DNA from 2 places in the Roseburia sp. TF10-5 genome. Region 2 is predicted to be linked to the other one. Evidence: predicted binding sites of a transcription regulator. Region 2 holds the regulator's gene; the other holds the start of a gene.
What was found. The regulator Rex, encoded in region 2, represses fermentation and respiration genes when NADH is low (regulators of the CRP and FNR family bind a similar motif). The targets are predictions, from matches to a motif close to ATTGTTAANTANTTAACAAT.
Positions count from the first base shown of each region.

Region 1: gap (type I glyceraldehyde-3-phosphate dehydrogenase) is a predicted target of Rex. The motif match lies at 2,962-2,981, and genes of this name have one in related genera.

Region 1 covers NZ_QTYW01000007.1:71,751-77,280, reverse strand. Annotated here, with positions in the region: gene DXD06_RS08835 (HAMP domain-containing methyl-accepting chemotaxis protein) at 1-252, shown strand, start outside; gene DXD06_RS08830 (Na+/H+ antiporter NhaC family protein) at 293-1,822, shown strand; gene DXD06_RS08825 (histidinol-phosphatase HisJ family protein) at 2,071-2,877, opposite strand; gene gap (type I glyceraldehyde-3-phosphate dehydrogenase) at 3,088-4,104, shown strand; gene DXD06_RS08815 (phosphoglycerate kinase) at 4,292-5,515, shown strand.
Region 2 covers NZ_QTYW01000001.1:250,338-255,867, forward strand. Annotated here, with positions in the region: gene DXD06_RS01315 (NAD(P)H-hydrate dehydratase) at 1-1,135, opposite strand, end outside; gene DXD06_RS01320 (hypothetical protein) at 1,141-1,824, opposite strand; gene DXD06_RS01325 (redox-sensing transcriptional repressor Rex) at 1,844-2,479, opposite strand; gene DXD06_RS01330 (NADP-dependent isocitrate dehydrogenase) at 2,501-3,712, opposite strand; gene DXD06_RS01335 (GntR family transcriptional regulator) at 3,732-4,391, opposite strand; gene DXD06_RS01340 (2-isopropylmalate synthase) at 4,423-5,530, opposite strand, start outside.

The sequences.
Region 1 (5,530 bases), on a different contig from region 2:
GATGTGACTTCCCAGACGATTATTTCTCTTGTAGAGGGAATCAATGAAGTGGCAAAGAAATCCCAGGAACTGGCACAGCTTTCCGAGACACAGGCAGAGCAGATCAAGCAGGCAGAGTCCGGTGTAAACCAGATTTCCGAGGTTGTACAGAGCAACGCGGCAATCGCAGAGGAATCTTCCGCAACCAGTCAGGAGCTTTCTGCAGAGTCTGATTCTCTGAATGATCTGGTGCAGCAGTTCAAGTTAAAATAGTTATATAAAATAAAGGCATAAGAGAGGAATAATCTGGAAAATGGATACATCGATTTTTATCGGAACATGGTGGTCACTGGTGCCGCCTCTTCTGGCAATCATACTGGCACTTGTTACCAAGGAAGTATACAGTTCCCTGTTTATCGGAGTGGCGGTCGGAGCACTGTTATATACCGGATTTCATCCGTGGAATGCATTCAATGCCCTGTTTTCGATTATGAAAGACAGCATGAATCTGAATATTCTGATTTTTGATGTGCTGCTTGGAATGATTATTGTACTGATGTCTAAATCAGGAGGTTCAGCTGCTTATGGAAGATGGGCCGGCAGCAAGATCAAGTCCAAGAAGAGCGCAATGCTGGCAACCACAGGACTTGGAATACTGATTTTTGTGGATGATTATTTCAATTGCCTGACCGTCGGATCTGTGATGCGTCCGGTAACTGACCGCTACAAAGTATCCCGCGCAAAACTGGCATATATCATTGATGCGACCGCTGCGCCGGTCTGCATCATTGCGCCGATTTCCAGCTGGGCGGCAGCCGTCAATTCGTATGTTCCGAAAGATGCCGGGATTACGGGATTTCAGCTGTTTCTGCGAACAATTCCGTACAATCTCTATGCGATTCTGACGCTTGTCATGGTATTTTTTGTGATTATTGCAGGTTTTGATTTCGGACTCATGAAAAAACATGAGGAGAATGCTGCAAAAGGAGATCTGTTTACCAGCGGCGGGGAAGAGTTTGAAAAGGTTAAGAAAGAAGATATTTCTTCCAACGGAAAAGTGATTGATCTGCTTCTTCCGGTGATTGTTCTGATTGGTTCTGCAATTGGTGCCATGATCTATACCGGATTTCTGGGCGGTGCGACCGATGTGGTCAGTGCATTTGCAGGATGTGATGCGGAGACCAGCCTGATTTTTGCAACCATGGTCACGGTCTTTGTCATGCTGTTTTTGTATCTTCCGCGAAAGGTGGTTACGTTTAAAGGATTCATGGAGAGTTTTGTGGAAGGCTTTAAGCTGATGATCCCAGCGATCGGAATACTGATATTTGCCTGGACCTTAAAGGGAATGGGAGATGCTCTGCAGATTGGTACATTTGTGGAATCCATCGTTGGAACGAGTGCTTCTGCAAGTCTGTTCCTTCCGGCTGTTTTGTTTGTTGTTGCAGTGTTCCTTGCGTTTTCTACCGGAACAAGCTGGGGAACATTTGCGATTCTTGTTCCGATTGCAATCGCCATGTTTCCGGGGGCAGATCATCTGGAAATGATGATCATTGCGGTTTCCGCAGTGCTGGCAGGTGCCGTCTGCGGGGATCATATTTCACCGATTTCGGATACAACGGTTATGTCTTCGGCCGGCGCGCAGAGTAACCATATCAACCATGTGACAACGCAGATGCAGTATGCAGCGGTTGTTGCTGTGGTATGTATCATTGGCTATATCATTGCAGGACTGGTACAGATCTGGTGGGTAGCATTGGGCATCAGCCTTGTGCTTCTGCTTGCTGTTCTTACCTTTATAAAAAAGAGGTCGGGGAGCAACCGCGAAAAGACAGCAGGTATATAAGAATTAGGACAGAAGCCCAAAAACAAAGAAAGGAGCAGGCGAGGAAACCTGCTCCTTCTTAGTTACTTAAAGGAAATTGAGTAACTGAGTAGTTAATTAGATAATTGTTTAATAAAATTGAACTACATACTCATTTGCGTACGTGCATGCTATATTTAAATAACACCATTCAATACTTACATTATACCGTGTTATTCGGATTTTGCAATACCTATTTTGAAATTTTTGGAATTAATCCTTTATTTTCGCTATTCCGGAAGCGGAAGGAAGTCCGGCTTCCTGCCGGTAAAGACCGTAAAGTACCGGAAGCCTGCATGCCGCAGAATCTGAGGAAGACGGTCAAACGCATATGCAACGTGCTCCGGCGCATGGGCATCGGCTCCGAGTGTCAGAATCTCTCCCCCGAGTTCGTGATAGCGTAAAAGAACAGCTTCGGTCGGGTTTGGATGTCCCAGCCCGTATTTGAATCCTGCCGTGTTGACTTCGATCCCTTTTCCCATGGAAATGAGTTTACGCAGAATCTCATCAATGATATCGGCATAGGCCTCATATGTATAGAAACGGTTGCGGTCCGGACCGTAGCGGACAACATAATCGAGATGACCGTATACATCGAAGTCGGAATAGGTGTTCAGGTTTTCCAGAATGGATTCGAAGTACTCGCGGTAAGCAGTTTTTTCGGAGCGTCCTTCATAGTATTTCGGGTAATAGGGATCGATTCCGTGAACAACGTGGGAGGAACCGATGACAAAATCAAACGGATGTCCGGTCACTGCTTTGCGGTTGATTTTCGTGATGTGGGGCTGCAGACCGACTTCGATTCCAAGACGAATGGAAAGACGGTCACGGCAGGTGTCCTGAAAACTGCGGACTTCTTTTATATAGGAATCAAAATCCAGAAGAAACAGATTGGGATCATCCGGGTAATCATAATCAAAATGATCGGTAAAACAGATGCCATCCAGGTTCTGCCGTACAGCGGCCTGGATCATGTCAGGCATCAATGCGTCACTGTCTCCGCTGTGATGCGTGTGCATATGTGTATCCCAAAGCATAAGAGCCTCCTTTTTTCTGTGTGGTTGATTTTGGAAAAAGTCTTTTCGTAAGATTATACTATATTTCAGGGGAAATAGATACCTTTAGTGAAAAAATTAACAAAGACGGAGAAAAGACTTGAACTTTCGGAAATAATTGGGTAAAATAAAGGAAGCTTGGGACGCAAGTCCCATGAGACTATTTATTTACAATTCTAGGAGGAATTAAGAATGGCAGTAAGAGTAGCAATCAACGGATTCGGCCGTATCGGTCGTCTTGCTTTCAGACAGATGTTCGGAGCAGAAGGATACGAAGTAGTAGCAATCAACGACTTAACAAGCCCAAAGATGTTAGCACACTTATTAAAGTATGATAGCTCACAGGGTAAGTACGAGCATGCAGATGAAGTTTCTGCAAGCGATGATTCTATCACAGTATGTGGTAAGGAAATCAAGATCTACGCTTTCCCAGATGCAAACAATTGCCCATGGGGTGAGTTAAAGGTTGACGTTGTATTAGAGTGCTCTGGATTCTATACAAGCAAGGAGAAGGCTCAGGCTCATATCAATGCCGGAGCTCGTAAGGTAGTTATCTCTGCACCAGCAGGAAACGACCTTCCTACAATCGTTTACAATACAAACCACGAGACATTAAAGGCAACTGACACAATCATTTCTGCAGCTTCTTGTACAACAAACTGCTTAGCTCCAATGGCAGATGCTCTTAACAAGTTTGCTCCAATCCAGTCTGGTATCATGGTAACAATCCATGCTTACACTGGTGATCAGATGACTCTTGATGGACCACAGCGTAAGGGTGATTTAAGAAGATCCCGTGCAGCTGCAGTTAATATCGTTCCAAACAGCACAGGTGCTGCAAAGGCTATCGGTCTTGTAATCCCAGAGCTGAACGGAAAGTTAATCGGATCTGCACAGCGTGTACCAACCCCTACAGGATCTACTACAATTCTTACAGCAGTTGTTAAGAAGGCTGGCGTTACTAAGGAAGACATCAACGCAGCTATGAAGGCAGCAGCTAATGAGTCCTTCGGATACAATGAGGACGAGATCGTATCTTCTGATATCGTTGGTATGAGATTCGGTTCTTTATTCGATGCTACTCAGACAATGGTTAACCCAATCGGTGATGATCTGTATGAGGTTCAGGTTGTTTCTTGGTATGATAACGAGAACAGCTACACATCTCAGATGGTTCGTACAATCAAGTACTTCTCTGAGTTAGCATAATCTATCTTAGTTTATGTGAAAGGGTCCGGCCTGTAGGGCCGGACCTTTTTTCATTATGACAAATAAGAAGAAAAGGAAAGGGTTCCGCTGTTTTATGCAGCTGCGGAGTATGAAACAACCGGCTGGAAAGTCATTTCCTTTTCTTCGGGTTTAAAATTGCCAAAAAGGCAGAACGGAGAATAAAAACATGGCATTAAATAAGAAAACAGTTGATGATATCAACGCAAAGGGCAAGAGAGTCCTTGTAAGATGTGACTTCAATGTACCACTGAAAGCTGGCGAGATCACAGATGATACCCGTATCAAAGCTGCTCTTCCTACAATTAAGAAGTTATTAAACGATGGTGGAAAGGTAATCCTTTGCTCCCATCTTGGAAAAGTAAAGAACGGACCAAACGAAGGAGAGTCCCTTGCACCGGTTGCCAAGAGACTTGAGGAGCTTCTCGGACAGAAAGTAAACTTCGTATCTGATTACAACGTAACAGGCGAGGCAGCTACAAAGGCTGTTGAGGAAATGAAAGAGGGAGAAGTTGTATTACTTCAGAATACCCGTTTTCGTGGCGCTGAGGAGACAAAGAACGGTGAGCAGTTCTCTAAGGAACTTGCCGATCTTGCAGACATCTATGTATGTGATGCATTCGGTTCCTCCCACAGAGCACACGCTTCTGTAGCCGGTGTTACAAAGTTCATCACTGCAAAGGGTGGACAGAATGTTGTTGGTTACCTGATGGAGAAGGAGATCGCCTTCTTAGGAAATGCTGTTGAGAATCCGGTACGTCCATTCGTAGCAATCCTCGGTGGTGCTAAGGTAGCAGACAAACTCAACGTTATCAACAACCTGCTTGAGAAGTGTGATACCCTTATCATCGGTGGTGGTATGGCTTACACATTCATCAAGGCTCAGGGATATGAGATCGGACTTTCTCTCTGCGATGATGAGAAGCTTGATTACTGTAAGGAAATGATGGCTAAGGCTGAGAAGATGGGCAAGAAGATCCTTCTTCCTGTAGATGCTGTTACCATCAAGGATTTCCCAGATCCAATCGACGGACCTGTAGAGACAGAAGTATGTGATATCACAGCTATGCCGGCAGACCGTGAGGGATGCGATATCGGACCTAAGTCCGCAGAGATGTTTGCAGATGCTGTTAAGACAGCTAAGACTGTTGTATGGAACGGACCGATGGGGGTATTCGAGAACCCGACACTTGCAGCTGGTACACTTGCAGTAGCTAAGGCTCTTGCAGAGACCGATGCAACAACAATCATCGGTGGTGGAGATTCCGCTGCAGCTGTTAACCAGATGGGTTATGCTGATAAGATGAGCCATATTTCTACCGGTGGTGGAGCTTCCCTTGAATTCTTAGAGGGTAAGGAACTGCCAGGCGTAGTAGCAGCAGACGATAAATAAAAGACAGTTGAATTA
Region 2 (5,530 bases):
CTCCGGGATGCGGTGTCAGAATAATGTCCGCCTTTGCCTGTTCTAAAAGTTCTGGTTGATCCGCAATGATATTTAACGCATCGGCGTCCAAAACCAGTGGAACGCGGCATTGTTCCAGAACGGTGGATGTCATGCGGCGTGCACGCTGTCCGGTTCCGATTCCCGGGCCAAATACTACGGCATCCGCCCACTGCAGCTGTTCTGCCAGCAAAGTTTCTTCCTCGTTTTCCTGCCCGGTGACAAGAACAGCTTCCGGAACCTTTGTCTGCAGAATCAGCCGGTTTTGTTCACAGGTGAATACCCGCACCAGGCCACTTCCCATACGATATGCAGCTTTTGCACAAAAGCATGCCGCTCCGGACATATTAACACTTCCGGCAATAATTAGCAACTTCCCATACGAACCTTTATTGGTATGTGCCATACGGGAGGGAAGTTTTTTTAAATCTTCCGATTCCAGAACAGCCGTATGCGGCTTATCATCCAGCCAGCTCTCCTGTGTAATTCCCATGGAAACCACATGTACCTTTCCGCAATATTCATTGCCCGGCCACAGATACTGCCCCTTTTTCCCAAATGAAAATGTAATTGTGTCATCTGCCCGAAAAGCCGTGCCAAGTACTGCCCCATCATCGGAACTGATTCCGGAAGCAATATCCACGGCAACTTTCCATCCAGACAATTGATTGAGCACGTCAATATCGTTTGCAAGTGCTCCGGATATTTCCCGGGACAGACCGGTTCCAAACATGGCATCAATGACCACATCATAGGATGCCTCCCCTGCGGAAACTTTCTCCTTTTGCACGACCGGAATGCGGTAGGCACTGCAGATCTGTTTCTGGGTGTCATAGGATGGACTGGTCCGGTGCCCTTCTTCCTCTCCTGCCGGCCATACGGACACAAAAACCCCCTGTTCCCGCAAAAGTCGGGCAATGGCAAGTCCGTCCCCTCCGTTATTTCCGCTTCCACAGGCAATTAATGCTGTCGATAATTTATTTTGTTTAAGCACTAAAAGCTTCTGCACAAAAGCCATCGATGCCTGTTCCATCAATACCAGTTCCGGTACATGAAACACCTGCGACGTATTCTGATCCAGAAGCTTCATTTCTTTTCCCGATACAAGATAACGCAAGATTTCTATTTCTCCTCTTTCTTCTCTTCCTTTTGTGATTCTTTCGTATCGTTTTGTTTATTTTGTGCGCTGTCCTCTTCCACATCTTCATCTTCATAGTGAATATCGAACAGATCCAGAGTGGATGGCCCGAAGATATCGTGCAGATACGCATAAATCTCACGATTGTTGATATCCCGGTTCTGCTTACGGATGATATTTTTCTTTAAATCCACACGAACCTGATTGATCCAGGCATCAATATCATCGGATTCCTTTTTATTGACACGTATTTTTTCGTAAAAATATCCCATGCTCTGAAGCATCAGTTTCCGGTTGACATCACGGATCCGACGTGGAATTTCCAGCAGTTCGTCCTCATTTTCTTCCATTTTCTGATTGGTTTCATCAATCAGACGTTTATCTTCATCCAGCTTTTTTTCCCGCTGTGCATCCATATCTTCGGATGTAGTTCCGTCCATGTTTGCGACAATGCTTTCCATCAGCTGCTTTTTTACTTTTTTCAGCTGTTTTAACTCTTCATTCAGTTTTCCCTGTCTGGCAAGCAAAGCATTCAGCTCGTTTTCCGTTTCATGAATTTCGTCCGGCTTGCCATGCACAGCAAAAAGCCGATGCCACTTCTCATCAAGTACAAGAATCGGCACCTGTTTGTCTGCCAGCGCTTTTTTAAATTCTTCATCATCCTTCATCGTATCACCTCTTTGTGTGCTACTTGGAGTTCTTCACGATATTATATGATAACTGCATCAGACTGTCCGACAAATGAACATTTTCGACAACCACACTTTTATCACTTAAATCCAGATCCACATGGGCAAAATTCCAGATGGCACGGATTCCCAGATTCACAAGATGCTGCGCAGTATCTTCTGCCTTTTCTTTCGGGAGTGTTAAGGCTGCAATATCTACTTTATTTTTTTTGCAGTAATCATCCAGTTCATCCATCATATAAATCGGAATATCACGAACGGTCTGTCCTTTTAAAGATGGTTTTACATCAAACAACGCAGTAATGATAAAACCAAACCGTTCAAATTTTACATAATTTGTAATTGCCTGACCAAGATTTCCGGCACCGATCATGATAATATTATGGGTCTCATTTAACCCCAGTATTTTTCCGATCTCATCATACAGGTATTTCACATTATATCCGTAACCCTGTTGTCCAAATCCGCCAAAATTATTCAAATCCTGGCGAATCTGAGAGGCCGTCACCATCATCCGGTGACTCAGATCATTGGAGGAAATGCGCTCAACGCCTTCCTCCAGCAATTCTCCCAGATAACGGTAATATCTTGGCATACGACGGATGACAGCTTGTGAGATTTCCTTTTCCACAATTTCATCCTCCAATCCTTTTATTTATGAAAGAGAAGCTTCTAGTTCTGTCCGGATTGCCTTAATAAAATTCTCACTGTTTAATACCACCGGATTTTCAATGGTCGTAATCAAAGCAAGATCCTTTGTCATCTTTCCGGACTCAATGGTCTTTAAGCATGCTGCTTCCAGTTTATCCGCAAAATCACAGAGTGCCTGATTTTTATCCAGTTCTCCGCGCTTTCTGAGTGCTCCTGTCCATGCAAAAATGGTTGCGACGGAGTTTGTGGAAGTTTCTTCACCCTTCAGATGCTTATAATAATGTCTCTGAACGGTTCCGTGTGCAGCTTCATACTCATAATATCCATGCGGGGATACAAGTACGGAAGTCATCATGGCAAGAGAGCCGAATGCAGAACTGATCATATCACTCATAACATCACCGTCATAGTTTTTGCATGCCCAGATAAATCCGCCTTTTGACTTCATAACACGTGCAACCGCATCATCAATCAAAGTATAAAAATACTCAATTCCGGCTTTTTCAAATGCATCCTTGTAATTCTTCTCAAATACATCCTGGAAAATATCCTTAAAGGTATGGTCATATTTTTTGGAAATGGTATCCTTTGTTGCAAACCACAGATCCTGCTTTGTATCCAGTGCATATTTAAAGCAGCTGTGTGCAAAGCTTTCAATGGAATCGTCCAGGTTATGCTGTCCCTGTAATACACCGGCTCCGGTAAAATTATGGATCAGTTCACGCACGATGGTTCCATCCTCTGCAGTAAATACCAGCTCAGCCTTACCAGGTCCCGGAACCTTCATTTCTGATGCCTTATACACATCGCCATACGCATGTCTTGCAATCGTGATCGGCTTTTCCCAGGTCTTAACATTTGGCTCAATTCCCTTTACGACAATCGGCGCACGGAATACCGTTCCGTCAAGCATGGCACGGATGGTTCCGTTCGGACTCTTCCACATTTCTTTTAAATTATATTCTGTCATTCTTGCGGCATTCGGAGTGATCGTTGCGCATTTTACAGCAACACCGTATTTCTTTGTTGCATTTGCAGAATCAACCGTTACCTGATCGTTTGTCCGGTTACGCTCTTCCAGTCCCAGATCATAATACTCTGTTTTCAGATCAATAAACGGAAGTAACAGCTCATCCTTGATCATTTTCCAGAGAATTCTTGTCATTTCATCTCCGTCCATCTCTACCAGTGGTGTTGTCATTGTAATCTTGCTCATCGCTTCATTCTCCTTTATTTTATTTCATCAGATTTTCCCAACCGATTTTATCCATGTTGGATATCGTATTGCGGATATGGAGTCTGGCACACTCCTCCGCTGTCCGGGCATCCCTTGCCTTTAATGCCTCGGCAATTGCCCGGTGTTCATTGATCGACGCATGAGCCCGTGCTTTCTCTTCCAGTGTGATCCGACGGATGCGCTGCAGATAATGATGATAGTCCCGAAGCACACGTGTCAGTTCTTTGCTTGCGCATGCTTCATATACCATTTCGTGGAAACGGTTATCCAGTTCCAGTATCTGATCCCAGTTTTCTTTGGAATAGTGAAAATCGGATAAAAATACGATTTCTTCCAGTTCCTCCAACTGTTCCTGCGTGATCCGCTCCGCTGCCCACCGGGCGCATAATCCCTCTAAAAGCGTCCGTATCTCATAGATATCTTTGACATCCTGAAGGGTAACCCCTTCTACAAACGCTCCCTTGTTTGGAATGATATGTACCAGCCCTTCCAGCTCCAGCTGCCGGAGTGCTTCCCGGACGGGAGTCCGGCTCACCCCGAGATCGTCGCCAATATTCTTTTCCTTCAGTTCCTCATTCGCCTGATATTTTCCATTTAAAATATCTTCCCGAATGGAATGAAAAACTTTGGCACTTAATGAATAATGATCTTCTGCCATAATTTCACCTTATATAATATCGAATTTTTGCCTATAACACAATACCAAGCTCTTTACAAACGGAAGTAATTTCTACAACAAGCTCCTGATCCGTCATAACGGTTACGCGTCCGTCATCGTATTGTGTGTCTACCCAGTCTTTGATCCGGTGTACAAGTTCTGAGTTTTTGTCCACTTTCCGGTCATCTGGCAAATGATAATAATTGTTGATCCAGTGTGCAATACCTGCCAGACCTGAGGTATTCGATACTGCTACCAGAGGTGGACGGTTTAAAAATTTTCCGGTATCGAAAATGTTATATATTTCCTCATTTTTCAGTAATCCGTCCGCGTGAATACCGGCTCTTGTCACATTAAAGTTACTTCCGACAAACGGTGTCTGTGGCGGCTGTTTGTATCCCAGTTCCTTCTCATAATATTCGGAAAGTTCCGTGATCACGGTCGTATCCATGCCATCGAGAGTACCGCGCAGCTGGGCATACTCAAATACCATGGCTTCCAGAGGCGTATTTCCGGTACGCTCCCCGATTCCAAACAAAGAACAGTTGACACCACTTGCCCCGTACAGCCATGCTGTGGTGGAATTGTTGACTGCTTTGTAAAAATCATTGTGTCCATGCCACTCAATCTGGGAAGAAGGAACTCCGGCATGTGTTGTCAGACCGTAAATGATTCCCGGCACACTTCGTGGAATTACGGCACCAGGGAAGTTTACCCCATATCCCATCGTATCGCAGGCACGTACCTTGATCGGAATCTTGTACTCATCCTGCAGTTTCATCAGTTCCACACAGAACGGAATTACAAATCCGTAAATATCGGAACGTGTGATATCCTCAAGATGACAGCGCGGACTGATGCCGGTCTCCAGACAGTCGCGGATCACGCTCAGGTACAGATTCATAACCTCCCGTCTTGTCATTTTCATTTTATAGAAAATATGGTAGTCAGAACAGCTGACAAGAATGCCCGTCTCGCGAAGACCCAGGTCTTTGACCAGCTGAAAGTCCTGTTTGCTGGCACGAATCCAGGAAGTGACTTCCGGAAACTGATAGCCACGTTCCATACATTTATATACCGCGTCGCGGTCTTTCTTACTATATAAGAAGAATTCACTCTGACGAATCTTTCCCTTCGGA